3 regions of the Pseudoalteromonas sp. L21 genome follow, and region 2 is predicted to be linked to each of the others. Evidence: predicted binding sites of a transcription regulator. Region 2 holds the regulator's gene; each other region holds the start of a gene.
The links. The regulator FliA, encoded in region 2, starts transcription of late flagellar genes. The targets are predictions, from matches to a motif close to CTAAAGNTNNNNNNNNNNNNGCCGATA.
Positions count from the first base shown of each region.

Region 1 (4,291 bases), on a different contig from region 2:
CAAGAGCCAAGAGCAGCTTGATGAGCTGGTTAAGTTTTTACTAAAGCAATAATTTTGGAGTGTAAAAGTAATGATTAAGTTAGTTAAAGCTACCTTATTGGCGATGACATTAGGATTGGCAGCGAATGCAACTGCTGCACAATATGAAGAAGGTAAGCATTACGAAGCATTTGATGCGCGCGCTTCTAAAAAGCCTGAAGTAAAAGAGTTTTTCTCATTTTATTGTCCGCATTGTAATAGCTTCGAATCAATCGTTGCGCAGCTAAAGCCGCTTTTGAATGACGGTGTTGCTTTTAAAAAGAGCCATGTAGACTTTTCAGGACCTCGTGATCCAGAAATTCAGGCTATGTTAGCTCAAGCTTATGCAACTGCGGCTGTGTTACCACAAAAAGATGCTTTAGTGGCTGCCATTTTTAATCACATTCATGGTAAACGTGCACGAATCAATGAATTAGCAGATATGAAAGATATCTTCGTATCACAAGGTGTATCGGAAGCTGATTTTGATAAATACTACAATAGCTTTTCTGTACGTACGATGGCATCAAAAATGAAACGCGATCAAGAGTACTACAAACAAAAAGGCGCATTGAAAGGCGTACCAACATTCATTGTGAATGGCAAATATCGTTTAATTTTAGGTGCTGAGTCCGGTATTAGTGATGCAAAAGGTATGGCTGACCTTATCAACTATTTAGCTGATAAATAAATATAAGCAAATATATTAATAAGCTCCGCTCGCGGAGCTTTTTTATTGGTGATGAACATGGAAAAAGTTTTAGTATCAAGCTGCTTACTGGGTAATCCTGTACGCTACGATGGCCAATCACAAAACCTATTAGACCCAGGATTAGAATCACTCAAACAACAAAAAAGGTTAGTTTCCTTTTGTCCTGAAGTGGCTGGTGGTTTACCTATCCCAAGGCCGCCCGCTGAAATTAAAGAGGGTCGAGTGTTAACGAAAGATGCAGAAGATGTCACTGCTGAATTTATCGCAGGAGCAGAACAAGCCTTAAAAATTTGCCAAAAGCATAAAATTCGTTTTGCTTTACTAAAAGAGTCCAGTCCCTCCTGCGGGCGTAACACAATCTACGATGGCAGCCATACGGGGCATAAAGTTATAGGGATGGGTTTAACCGCACAGTTATTACAAAGTAATAATATAGAGGTGTTCAGTGAAGAGCAGTTGCCAGCGCTATTTGCTGCGCTGGCAGAAAACTAAACTTATTTACGTTGTAAAAATACACCAGACTCAATGTGATGCGTGTATGGAAATTGGTCAAATATAGCAAAGCGCTTAACTTCGTGTGTTTTACAAAGGTGCTCAAGGTCGCGTTCAAGCGTATCTGGATTACATGAGATATAGATAATATTGTTGTAATTGGCCACGAGATCACAGGTGAGCGTGTCCATTCCTGCACGGGGTGGGTCAACTAAAATACTCTGACAATTATAACTTTTCAGATCAATGCCTTCTAAGCGAGAAAACGTGCGTTCACCTTTCATGGCTTGCGTGAACTCTTCGCTCGACATGCGAATAATATCTAAGTTATCCACTTTATTTTGTGCAATATTATATTGTGCAGAGTAAACAGATGATTTAGAAATTTCAGTTGCGAGTACACGATCAAACGAGTTCGCTAAAGCAATCGAGAAGTTACCGTTACCACAATATAGTTCGAGTAGATCATTCTCTAATGGTTCACAAAGTGCTTGTGCCCATTCAAGCATCTTAATATTTACTTTGGCATTTGGTTGGGTAAAGCTATTTTCTACTTGTTGATAAATAAGCTCTTTTCCATTGACGTTTAGGCGCTCTACGACGTAGTCATTACCAATCACTTCTTTTTGTTTACGTGCGCGGCCAATAAAGTCGATGTTAAATTGTGTACTGAGTTTTGCTTTTAGTGCTTTAATTGCCTCTAACCACTCATCACATAAGGGCTTGTGATAAAGCAAACTGACAAGAATCTCACCACTTAAAGTTGATAGGTAATCAATTTGAAATAACTTACGGCGCAGGATTTCACACCCTTTTAAGTTTTCAATCATTGCCTGCATAACTTCACCGACTAAAGGCGCAGCAGGGTCAAAATTTTCAACGCGAATTTTCTCTTTGGTTTGTTGATCAAACATAATGTGAAATAGATCATCACCTTCATGCCAAACGCGAAACTCAGCTCGTTGACGGTAGTGAATTGGATCAGAGCTAAATATCTCTAACTTTTCAACACCGAAACGTTGAAACTGAGAAAAGATGCGCTGCTCCTTTTCACTTAGTTGTGCATCATATTGAGTTGTATCAATTTTTATAACCGCCATGGCTGATTACCTTTTATCTCTTAGCTTTATATCGGCGCTATTGTAGGGGGCATAGAAGATTTGTCTAGTTTTGTTACTTATTTTTGGTGTTGTTTTTTTATACAGAAAACTTAAGTTTTCTAACTTTTAGCCGATAATGAGGTAATCATCACATGGAGTCGGATCATGAAAATTGGCAACCAAGGCTATATGCCTAATACAAACGTAAATAAGTACAATGGTAAGCAACCATTGCAGCAGCCTAATATTCAAAGTGCTCATGATAGCTATCAGCAAAGAGGGCGAGAGTTGGCCGCCAAAGTACTCGGCGATAAACTTGCCGCTGAGTTAGGGTTACCTGTTGTAGAAGAGAAAAAAGATAAGCCCCTGTTTGACTTTGAAGCAATCGTTAAGAATGTACTTGATTTCGTTGGCGGCGCTATTCGCAAAGCAAAAGCGGATGGTGCAGATGATGAAAAACTTAAAAGTATGCTGGGTGAAGCCCGAAAAGGCGTTCAAATGGGAGTTGATGAGGCTTATGAAGAGCTAAAAGGTTCAAATCTGCTAAATGACGATATTGAAGAAGGTATTGAGAAATCAAAAGAAGGTATCTTCAGTGGTATAGATCAACTTGAGGAAAGTCTTTTTAACCCTAAGCCAGCTTCTGTGTCGGTAAGCCAAGCACAATATATAAGTTTACGAAATAATGCTGAGTATACATTCACGACAGCAGAAGGCGATGAAGTGAGTATCAGTTTTGCAGATGCGTATACTAGCCAATCTGCCAGTGCTTATAGCAAGCGTGGTGGAAATGAAGCATTTGTAAGTGAGTCATCACAATCTCGCGAGCTTTCATTTTCGATGTCAGTGAATGGTGAACTAAATGAACAAGAGCAAGAAGCAATTAATGCGCTTATGGAAGATTTACAAGGAGTGAGCGAGACCTTTTTCTCAGGTTCATTAGATGAAGCATTTAAACAGGCGCAGGAACTTAGTTTAGGTAATGAGCAGCTTGTTGCCTTCTCTATGGATCTTAAACAAACGAAGACTGTTGCAAGCATAAAAGGCTATGAACAAGTCAGGCCTACTCCTGAAAAAGATGTCGCAGAAAAGATAGCGCCATTTAATGATGACTTGAAAGAAACCTTGAATAAGGCAAATGAACTTGGTTTACAAAATCAACTTGCTGGTATTTTAGAGTGGTTAAATCAAGATAAAGAAGAAGTGAGCAAGTTAGTCGACTATACCAAGACCATGCTTGAGCAGATGAATAAGATCAACGCTGACATCGAAGAGCTAAAATCGTAAGCTTTCTTTTTAAATAACTGCATGGCAAACTTCTGACCTTTGATTTTCAGGGGAAAGCAGTTTGTCAGCTCATATCATGGTATTTGATTCAGGTATTGGAGGTACTACTGTACTTGAGCAAATTCAACAACTGATACCTGAAGCCACTTATAGTTACTTTATGGACAATGCACTATTGCCCTATGGTGCTCAACCGCCGCAAAAGATCATTCAACGCTTACTGGCTTTAATTCATTTTATTGAAAGTAGCGCATTGCAAGTTGATATCTTAGTAATAGCTTGTAATACCGCTTCGACCTCTGCACTCAACATCATTCGTAGGCACACTCATATTGAAATAGTAGGTGTGGTACCTGCAATTAAACCCGCTTGCCTAATAAGTAAAACAAAACATATCGGTCTAATTGCCACTCCCGCAACTGTAAATAGTCATTACACTAAAGCACTTATCAAAGAACATGGTAAAAATACGAAAGTAAGCTTATATGCATCAACCAAGCTGGTGGAGTTAGCTGAAACATTGTTTCATACTCATTCATTATCTAACTATGAGTTTAATGAAGAAATAGCTGCACTCAATATTGCTGGTGATATTGATGTGCTAGTGTTAGGTTGCACACACTTTCCATTATTAGCAAATACATTAGCGATGTGCTTTGAGAAGCCGGTAAAGTTAATTGAT
Region 1 covers NZ_JAKKCV010000012.1:20,087-24,377, forward strand. The annotation lists gene L3V41_RS19865 (thiol:disulfide interchange protein DsbA/DsbL) at 1-52, shown strand, start outside; gene L3V41_RS19870 (thiol:disulfide interchange protein DsbA/DsbL) at 71-709, shown strand; gene L3V41_RS19875 (DUF523 domain-containing protein) at 767-1,222, shown strand; gene trmA (tRNA (uridine(54)-C5)-methyltransferase TrmA) at 1,225-2,322, opposite strand; gene L3V41_RS19885 (DUF5610 domain-containing protein) at 2,488-3,609, shown strand; gene murI (glutamate racemase) at 3,671-4,291, shown strand, end outside.
Region 1: L3V41_RS19885 (DUF5610 domain-containing protein) is a predicted target of FliA. The motif match lies at 2,432-2,458, and genes of this name have one in related genera.

Region 2 (4,291 bases):
AAACCTGAGCCGCAAGCACAAGTTGCCGATAGCCTACAAGCGTTACTTGAGCGCCAAGCCCCACGCCCTCGTTCGCCTGAGCTTGCATCTATGTTTAGCCAATCTGGTATCGATACGAGCGAACACTATCAACCTAAAGAGCCTAGTTTTCAACAGCAACAACCTGAGTATGCTCAAAAGCCACGCTACCAAGAACAAGCTGCACCTCGCATGCAAACGCAAGCCCATAGCCTAGGTTTTGATGATGACTTAGATGCAGGCTTTGATGATTTAGATTCACCGGTAGAACAGAAAAACTCTGCGCCTGCTAACCAATCAGAAATGGCGACAATGCGTGAAGAAATGAATGCGATTCGTCAATTACTCGAACATCAAGTATCGGGCTTAATGCAGCAAGATATGGCACGTCGTGATCCAACTCGTGCGTGTATGATTGACCGTTTAGCGGGGATGGGAATTGAGCGTGATGTTGCTGAGCAAATGGCGTGTTTTATTCCAGACGATGTTTCACGTCAACAAGCTTGGCAAGCACTCCTGCAAATGGTTGAAAACCAAATGCACACCACCAATAACGAAATCTTACGTCAAGGCGGCGTGTTTGCACTTGTTGGGCCTACAGGGGTTGGTAAAACAACCACCGTTGCTAAGCTTGCTGCGTTAGGAGCCCAAAAATACGGTGCCGACAAAGTTGCATTAATTACGACGGATACATACCGGATTGGTGCCTACGAACAACTTGCTACCTATGGCCGTATTATTGGCTGTGGTGTTAAACAAGTAAAAGATGCAAATGAATTGGCTGAAGTGCTATACCATTTACGTAATAAGCGACTAGTATTAATAGACACAGCGGGAATGAGCCAACGTGATTTACGCTTGACTGAGCAGCTTAATACACTAATGCGTAATCAGCGAGTTGATATTCGTAGTTACTTAGTATTAAGTGCTACAGCACAAATAAATGTGTTGCAAGAAACCGTAAGACACTTTAAAAAGGTGCAACTAAGTGGTTGTATATTCACTAAGTTGGATGAATCGCTAAGTTTAGGTGAGATTATCAGCATAGCGATTCAAAATCGTCTTCCGATAGGGTATCTTACTAATGGTCAGCGAGTTCCAGAGGATATTCGTGTTGCAAATGCCGAAAAACTAGTGAAAAAGGCTGAACAATTGTATTTAAAACGAGCAAAAGCACAACATTCACGACGTCAAGCAGTAGCGTCGAGCACAGTAGGGATGTATGATTAACACAGTATTAGATCAAGCAAGCGGCCTGCGCAAAATGAATCAAAATAATAATAGTGGCGTTAAAGTTATCGCTGTGACTGGTGGCAAAGGTGGTGTGGGTAAAACCAATGTTTCACTAAATACCGCTATTGCACTCGGTCAGCAAGGAAATCGAGTATTAGTACTTGATGCCGATTTGGGATTGGCAAATTGTGATGTCATGCTTGGCCTTCGTGTTGAACGTAACTTATCTCATGTTTTATCTGGCGAATGTGAGCTGGATGAAATCCTTGTTGAAGGCCCTGCGGGGATTAAAATAGTCCCTGCAACCTCTGGTTCGCAGAGCATGGTGGAACTAAGCCCTTCTGAGCATGCCGGCCTTATCCGCGCTTTTAGCGAGTTAAATACAGAGTTTGATATCTTAATTGTTGATACCGCCGCGGGTATTTCCGACATGGTATTAAGCTTTTCACGTGCAGCACAAGATGTCGTTGTGGTTGTATGTGATGAACCTACCTCCATAACCGACGCCTATGCACTTATTAAAGTACTGAGCCGTGAACATGGTGTATATAAATTTAAAATTGTTGCCAATATGGTCCGCAGTATGCGTGAAGGCCAAGAATTGTTTGCTAAACTATCAAAAGTAACCGATCGTTTCTTGGATGTATCTATGGAATTAGTTGCAACAATACCGTATGACGAAAATATGCGTAAATCGACTCGACGCCAAAAAGTGATTGTTGAGTTGTTTCCTAGTTCGCCAGCAGCAGTCGCATTTAAAACATTAGCAACAAAAGCAGTTAAGTGGCCAATACCGAATCAACCATCCGGTCATTTAGAATTTTTTATTGAAAAACTAGTAAACGGCTAACTATGACAACATCGGTGAATAAAGCGATGGGATATCAATCAGCAAACAATTTGAATGCGATTGTCGAAAAGCACGCCTCTTTAGTCAAAAAAGTGGCATGCCATTTAATTGCTCGTTTACCCGCCAGTGTTCAATTAGACGATTTAATTCAATCAGGCATGATTGGCCTTATAGAAGCATCAAAAAACTTTGATGCAGGCAAAGGAGCGAGCTTTGAAACCTTCGCTGGTATACGCATTCGCGGTGCGATGCTTGATGAAATTCGTCGCGGCGATTGGGCGCCTCGCTCTGTTCACCGAAATGCACGTCTCGTTGCTGAAACCATAGCCGCACTAGAAAGTACTTTAAATCGAGAACCAAAAGATACAGAAGTTGCTGAAAAACTTGATATTACGCTCGATGAGTACCATCATATCTTACATGATGTAAATTCTAGTAAAGTTCTGGGTATTGAGGATTTAGGTGTTGATGAAGACGTTATTACACCTATGGGGCAAGATTTAGCACTAGACAAACCGTTTAATAACGTTAAAAATGAACGGTTTAACCAATCTCTATTAACGGCTATTCAATCGTTACCGGAAAGAGATGCACTTGTTTTATCTTTGTATTACAACGATGAAATGAATTTAAAAGAAATAGGGCACATACTCGACGTAAGTGAATCGCGTGTGAGTCAAATACATGGTCAGGCGATGATTAAGCTCAAAGCAAAAATCAATGACTGGATTAATTAGTAGTAAGTAAATATAGGTTCAAACCTCACCGGAGGATGTTTTGGATAAAAACATGAAAATTCTTGTTGTTGATGATTTTTCTACAATGAGACGTATCATTAAAAACCTGTTAAGGGATTTAGGTTTCACCAATGTGCAGGAAGCTGATGATGGTTCAACAGCATTACCAATGCTACAAAATCAAGAATTTGATTTTGTTGTCACCGATTGGAACATGCCAGGTATGCAAGGTATTGATTTATTGAGAGCTATTCGTGCCGACGACAGCCTAAAGCATATTCCAGTGCTCATGGTGACAGCTGAAGCGAAAAAAGAACAAATTGTTGCTGCTGCTCAAGCGGGTGTAAATGGTTATATCGTTAAACCATTTACTGCTGCGACACTGAAAACCAAATTGGAAAAAGTGTTTGAACGTTTAGGTTAATCTAAGGGGAGAGGCTTATGTCAGCACTTGCTGCGCCTCAAATAAGTTTAGAGCAAGCTCGTCAACTTGTTGAGTATCTTGAAAATGGTGAACAAGAAAAAGCGGATAAGCTAATACTTGACACAGCATCAAAAGAACAATCAGAGCTGTTTGCAGAAATTGGTAAATTAACGCGACAACTTCATGAAGCGCTAAAAAACTTTGATCTCGATACGCGTTTAACTGGCTTAACAACGGAAGCAATACCCGATGCTAAACAGCGCTTAAATTATGTCATGGAAATGACAGAAAGCGCCGCTAATAAGACCATGGATGCAGTGGAAGCAAGTTTGCCAATTGCTCAGCAACTTGCAGACGATATAGCGACGATAAAACCTACGTGGGATCGTTTGATGAATCGAGAAATTGAGCTCGGTGAATTTAAATCGCTATGTCATAGCTTAGATAAGTTTATGAACAGCTCGCAAACTAAAACAGATGAGTTACAAGGCTTGATGACGAATGTGCTGATGGCACAAGATTATCAAGACTTAACAGGGCAAGTTATACGCCGAGTCATCGAATTAGTACGCGAAGTAGAAGACAGTTTAATCAATCTTTTAACTGTGTTTGGCAGTCAAGAAGATGGTCATCAAAAACAAGAAAAACAGGCCATAGAACAAGCACCTGCACAAAGCGATACGCTTGCAGGTCCTGAAGGGCCAATTATTGATAAAGAGTCTCGCGATGATGTTGTCTCAGGACAAGATGAAGTTGATGATCTATTATCAAGTCTGGGCTTCTAAGAGGAGAGTAGCTGCATGAGCTTTGAAGTCGATGAAGATATTTTACAGGATTTCCTAGTTGAAGCTGGAGAAATCTTAGAGCTTTTGTCAGAGCAATTAGTCGAACTGGAAAATAACCCAGAAGATAAAGATTTATTAAATGCCATTTTCAGGGGCTTCCATACCGTAAAAGGTGGGGCTGGCTTCTTAAGCATGACAGAACTTGTTGATGCATGTCATGGCGCCGAAAATGTCTTTGATTTAT
Region 2 covers NZ_JAKKCV010000001.1:457,122-461,412, reverse strand. The annotation lists gene flhF (flagellar biosynthesis protein FlhF) at 1-1,248, shown strand, start outside; gene L3V41_RS02145 (MinD/ParA family protein) at 1,241-2,101, shown strand; gene L3V41_RS02140 (RNA polymerase sigma factor FliA) at 2,128-2,838, shown strand; gene cheY (chemotaxis response regulator CheY) at 2,879-3,262, shown strand; gene L3V41_RS02130 (protein phosphatase CheZ) at 3,280-4,047, shown strand; gene L3V41_RS02125 (chemotaxis protein CheA) at 4,063-4,291, shown strand, end outside.

Region 3 (4,291 bases), on a different contig from region 2:
CTATGTCATTAAATGCCCATACAACGTAACGCCAAACAAAGATGTCATCAAACTCACTCAGGCTTGAATGGATAAGAGTGCCATATAGAAAAAAACTAGCGGTTATTACAGAAAACCTGAAGGCGAGCCAATCATTTCTGATATAAAAAACAAAAATAGCTGGGCTCAGAATGAACACCCAGCTATTACTTAATATAACAATAAAAGAGTTGAACCAATCAGGCACGAGTAACGACCTTAATCAGTTTTCTGTTTTACCATCGTTACCATCACCGTTACCTGGCAGGTAGCAATATTTATCGAGCTTTTTCATTCTTATACCCATTACATTCTTTAACTAATTGTAACTGTAACTGATTTAGGGTCTTACATCAATAGGATCCGACTCTTGCGCCTTGCCTTGCATAATTGAGATTTCGACGCGACGGTTACGCCTTCTATCTTCATCGGTAACATTGGGAACAAGTGGCCTCGTTTCAGCATGGCCCACTACGACCATTCTCGATTTATCGAAACCTGGGGCTTTTTCCATTTCACTTGCAACTGCAACTGCACGCTTTGAAGATAAATCCCAATTATTGGTATATAACTCATTGGAAACCTGAAAATCATCAGTGTGACCAGATACCGTTATTTCGCCAGGCACGTCTTTTAGCAAGGTTGCAATATCTCGAATAATTGGTTTAAATTTAGGCTGTAAGAACGCACTCCCTGAAGGAAATGAGCCATTTTCCCGAATACGAATAATAATTTGCTGGCCTAAAGACTCTAGTTCAATCGCCCCATCAATAATCTGTTGTTCAAGTTGTTGCGCAATTTTCTTCACAAGCTCGTTGGTTTGTTCTTGATTCGCAGCGGAAATAGATTGATCCATCGCTTGTTCTTGCGCTGTACTTTGAGACTCACCGCCACGCTTATTACCACGCTGCTCTTGACGTCCACCTGCTGAGCTTTCATCACCGGCTTGGAATTCCAACATCTGCTGGGTCATTTCAACCGTTTGTTGTTGAATTGTTTCGATAGGCGTAGGCTCGGGTTTACCCGGCGTAAACTCCATGGCTATTACTGAAGTTCCTTTTGGGATGTCTTTTACTTCAATTTTGTTTTGTACACCAAAAGCAAACTTCATTGAGCCGGCAATTTGCTTAAATTTAAGGACATCCATTTCAGAAAAGGCAAGCAAGAGTACAAAGAAGCACATTAACAGTGACATTAAATCTGCGAAGGTTCCCATCCAAGCTGGTAAACCCGGAGGTGGACATTTGCACTCTTGATCAGACATGCTTACTCCTCAGTATCCACTTTTCGTTTAGACTCTGCTAAGTAGTTTTTCAAGATACCTTCTATTACTTTCGGGTTTTGACCATCTTGAATACCCAGTACCGCGTCGAGAATTAAGCGTTGGTTAAGAGCCTCTTCGTCTTTGCGTAGCTCTAGTTTTACCTGAATTGGAATAGCAACCACATTCGCTAAGAACGCGCCATATAATGTCGTTAATAGTGCAACGGCCATCGCAGGACCGATAGCTTTAGGATCGTCCATATTTGATAACATGGCAACAAGACCAATTAGCGTGCCTATCATACCCATTGCAGGAGCTATGTCGGCTAACGATTTAAATAGTCCCGCGCCATGCTCGTGACGAGTGGCAGTAAGTGCGATATCTTTTTGCAAGGTAGCACGAACCACATCGGCGTCATGACCATCGACGAGCATATCAACGCCCTTGCGCATAAAGCCATTAGGAATTTCAGCTTCTTCGAGTGCTAAAAAACCACCTTTACGGGCTGAGTCTGCTAACTCTACAGCTTTCTCTATTAGCTCTTCTGGAGATTCTATCTTGAACATGAAAGCTTTCGCGGCAACTTTACCTATGCCCAAAAACTGACCCATAGTAAAGTTTGACAACACGATGAAAATAGAGCCGCCAAATACAATGACCACCGAAGGGGTGTTATAAAACATTGCAACTTGGCCATCACTACTTAACACCATCGACATAGCAATTAAGCCTATGGCACCAAGAATACCTATTATGGTTGCTAAATCCACATACCCCTCCAGAGGAACAATTGCACGATACCCTAAGGCATCAAATTTTTATTATTAACTGCTTATCGGCAAGCAATTGAAATACTTAAATCATTAAATGAATTAATTTTATTTTAATGTAAGTTTCTCAAGCTACAAGTTTATCTTGTGTCTAAAAGCGTAAAAATAACATATTGGCGTTGCTTTATGCGTAAAAAAACACATCATTCTTTGACCTAGTTTAGCATTCCCCCTAAAATTGGCCTCACTTTCTATCAGCTAGTGAGGCCACTATGGCAGCGAAGAAACCAGAAAACTTGAGCTTTGAAGAAGCCTTGGATGAATTATCTAATATTGTTGTACAAATGGAACAGGGTGACTTGTCATTAGAGCAATCTCTTAAGCAGTTTGAACGTGGTATTGCATTAGCTAATGCCTCATCAGGTAAACTACAACAAGCAGAACAAAAAGTTGCCATACTTATGGGTAACGATAGCCAAGCTCCACTGAGCAATTTCGATTCAAATTTGGACTAATTTCAGTGCAATTAATAGACCAACTGCAAGATGCGCGCAATGATGTTGAAGCAACACTTAATCACTATTTTGATCAGCCTTTAGATACCGAACAAACAATAAAAGAAGCCACTCATTATGGCGTGTTAAATGGCGGCAAACGATTACGTCCATACCTTGTTTATGCAACAGGTAGGATGATGGGGGCACAGAAAAAAGACCTCGATATTCTTGCAGCAGCCATTGAGTGTATCCATAGCTATTCACTAGTTCATGATGACTTACCAGCAATGGATGATGACGATCTGCGACGTGGCCGCCCTACTTGCCATATAGTGTATGGTGAAGCAAACGCTATTCTTGCAGGTGATGCACTACAAACACTTGCCTTTGACTTAATTGCCAATCATCCTTTTTCTGTACCGCCAGCGCAGCAAATAAAAATGATCGCCTCATTAAGCAAAGCCTCAGGTATTGAAGGTATGGTAGGTGGTCAAGCGCTTGACATTAGTGCGACGAATAATGAAATCAGTGTCGAACAATTAGAGCGTATTCATCAACTGAAGACAGGGGCACTGCTTAATTGTGCAATAACCCTAGGTGCATTGTGTGCCAATCAATGTGACGAGTACACATTAAAACAGCTTAATTTGTTTGGACAAGCGATAGGTCTGGCTTTTCAGGTACAAGACGATATCCTAGATGTCGAAGCAGATACAGAAACACTTGGCAAACCACAAGGGTCAGATATTGCAGCGAATAAAGCAACCTACCCCGCTCTTTTAGGACTGGATGGCGCAAAGCAAAAAGCGCAAGATTTACTCGCACAGGCACATCAAGCTTTAGAGGCGATTAATTTCAATACGAGTGAACTGGCAAGGCTTGCCAACTATATTGTTGAACGCAAATATTGATGCGTAAAACAACGACAAAATAACTAAAAAATCAGAGTCACAATAAGCTATAATGCACTCTGGTTAGCGAAGGATGTATATAAAATCATGACACTTGATAGTAGCAAGTATCCATTATTAAGTTTGGTTGACGAGCCAGCACAGCTGCGTGATTTAGCGCAAGATAAATTACCTGCGTTTAGTAAAGAGTTACGCGAGTACCTGCTTAACTCAGTCTCGCAAAGTAGTGGTCATTTAGCCTCAGGGTTAGGCACAGTTGAATTAACTGTCGCTCTGCATTATGTCTATAACACGCCCTCTGATCGACTCGTTTGGGATGTAGGCCATCAAGCCTACCCACATAAAATTTTAACGGGTCGCCGTGACCAAATGCATACTATTCGCCAAAAAGACGGTTTACACCCTTTCCCATTTCGCGAAGAAAGCCAGTACGACACATTTAGTGTAGGTCACTCAAGTACATCAATTTCAGCCGCACTAGGAATGGCCATTGCCGCTGAAAAAGAAGGTAAAGATCGAAAAACAGTGGCTGTTATTGGTGATGGTGCGATTACTGCAGGTATGGCATTCGAAGCGATGAACCACATGGGTGATGTAAACCCTAACGTATTAATTATCTTAAATGATAATGAAATGTCGATTTCTGAAAACGTGGGTGCACTAAACAACCATTTTGCACGAATCTTATCAGGTAGTTTTTATACCAACATCCGTGAAGGCAGCAAAAAGCTGCTATCAGGTTTGCCTCCAGTAAAAGAGCTGGCAAGTCGCATGGAAGAGCACTTAAAAGGTATGGTCATCCCCGGCACTTTCTTTGAAGAGCTAGGTTTA
Region 3 covers NZ_JAKKCV010000006.1:4,942-9,232, forward strand. The annotation lists gene L3V41_RS16470 (hypothetical protein) at 1-226, opposite strand, end outside; gene L3V41_RS16475 (flagellar motor protein MotB) at 359-1,282, opposite strand; gene pomA (flagellar motor protein PomA) at 1,285-2,052, opposite strand; gene xseB (exodeoxyribonuclease VII small subunit) at 2,325-2,567, shown strand; gene ispA ((2E,6E)-farnesyl diphosphate synthase) at 2,573-3,460, shown strand; gene dxs (1-deoxy-D-xylulose-5-phosphate synthase) at 3,548-4,291, shown strand, end outside.
Region 3: pomA (flagellar motor protein PomA) is a predicted target of FliA. The motif match lies at 2,116-2,142, and genes of this name have one in related genera.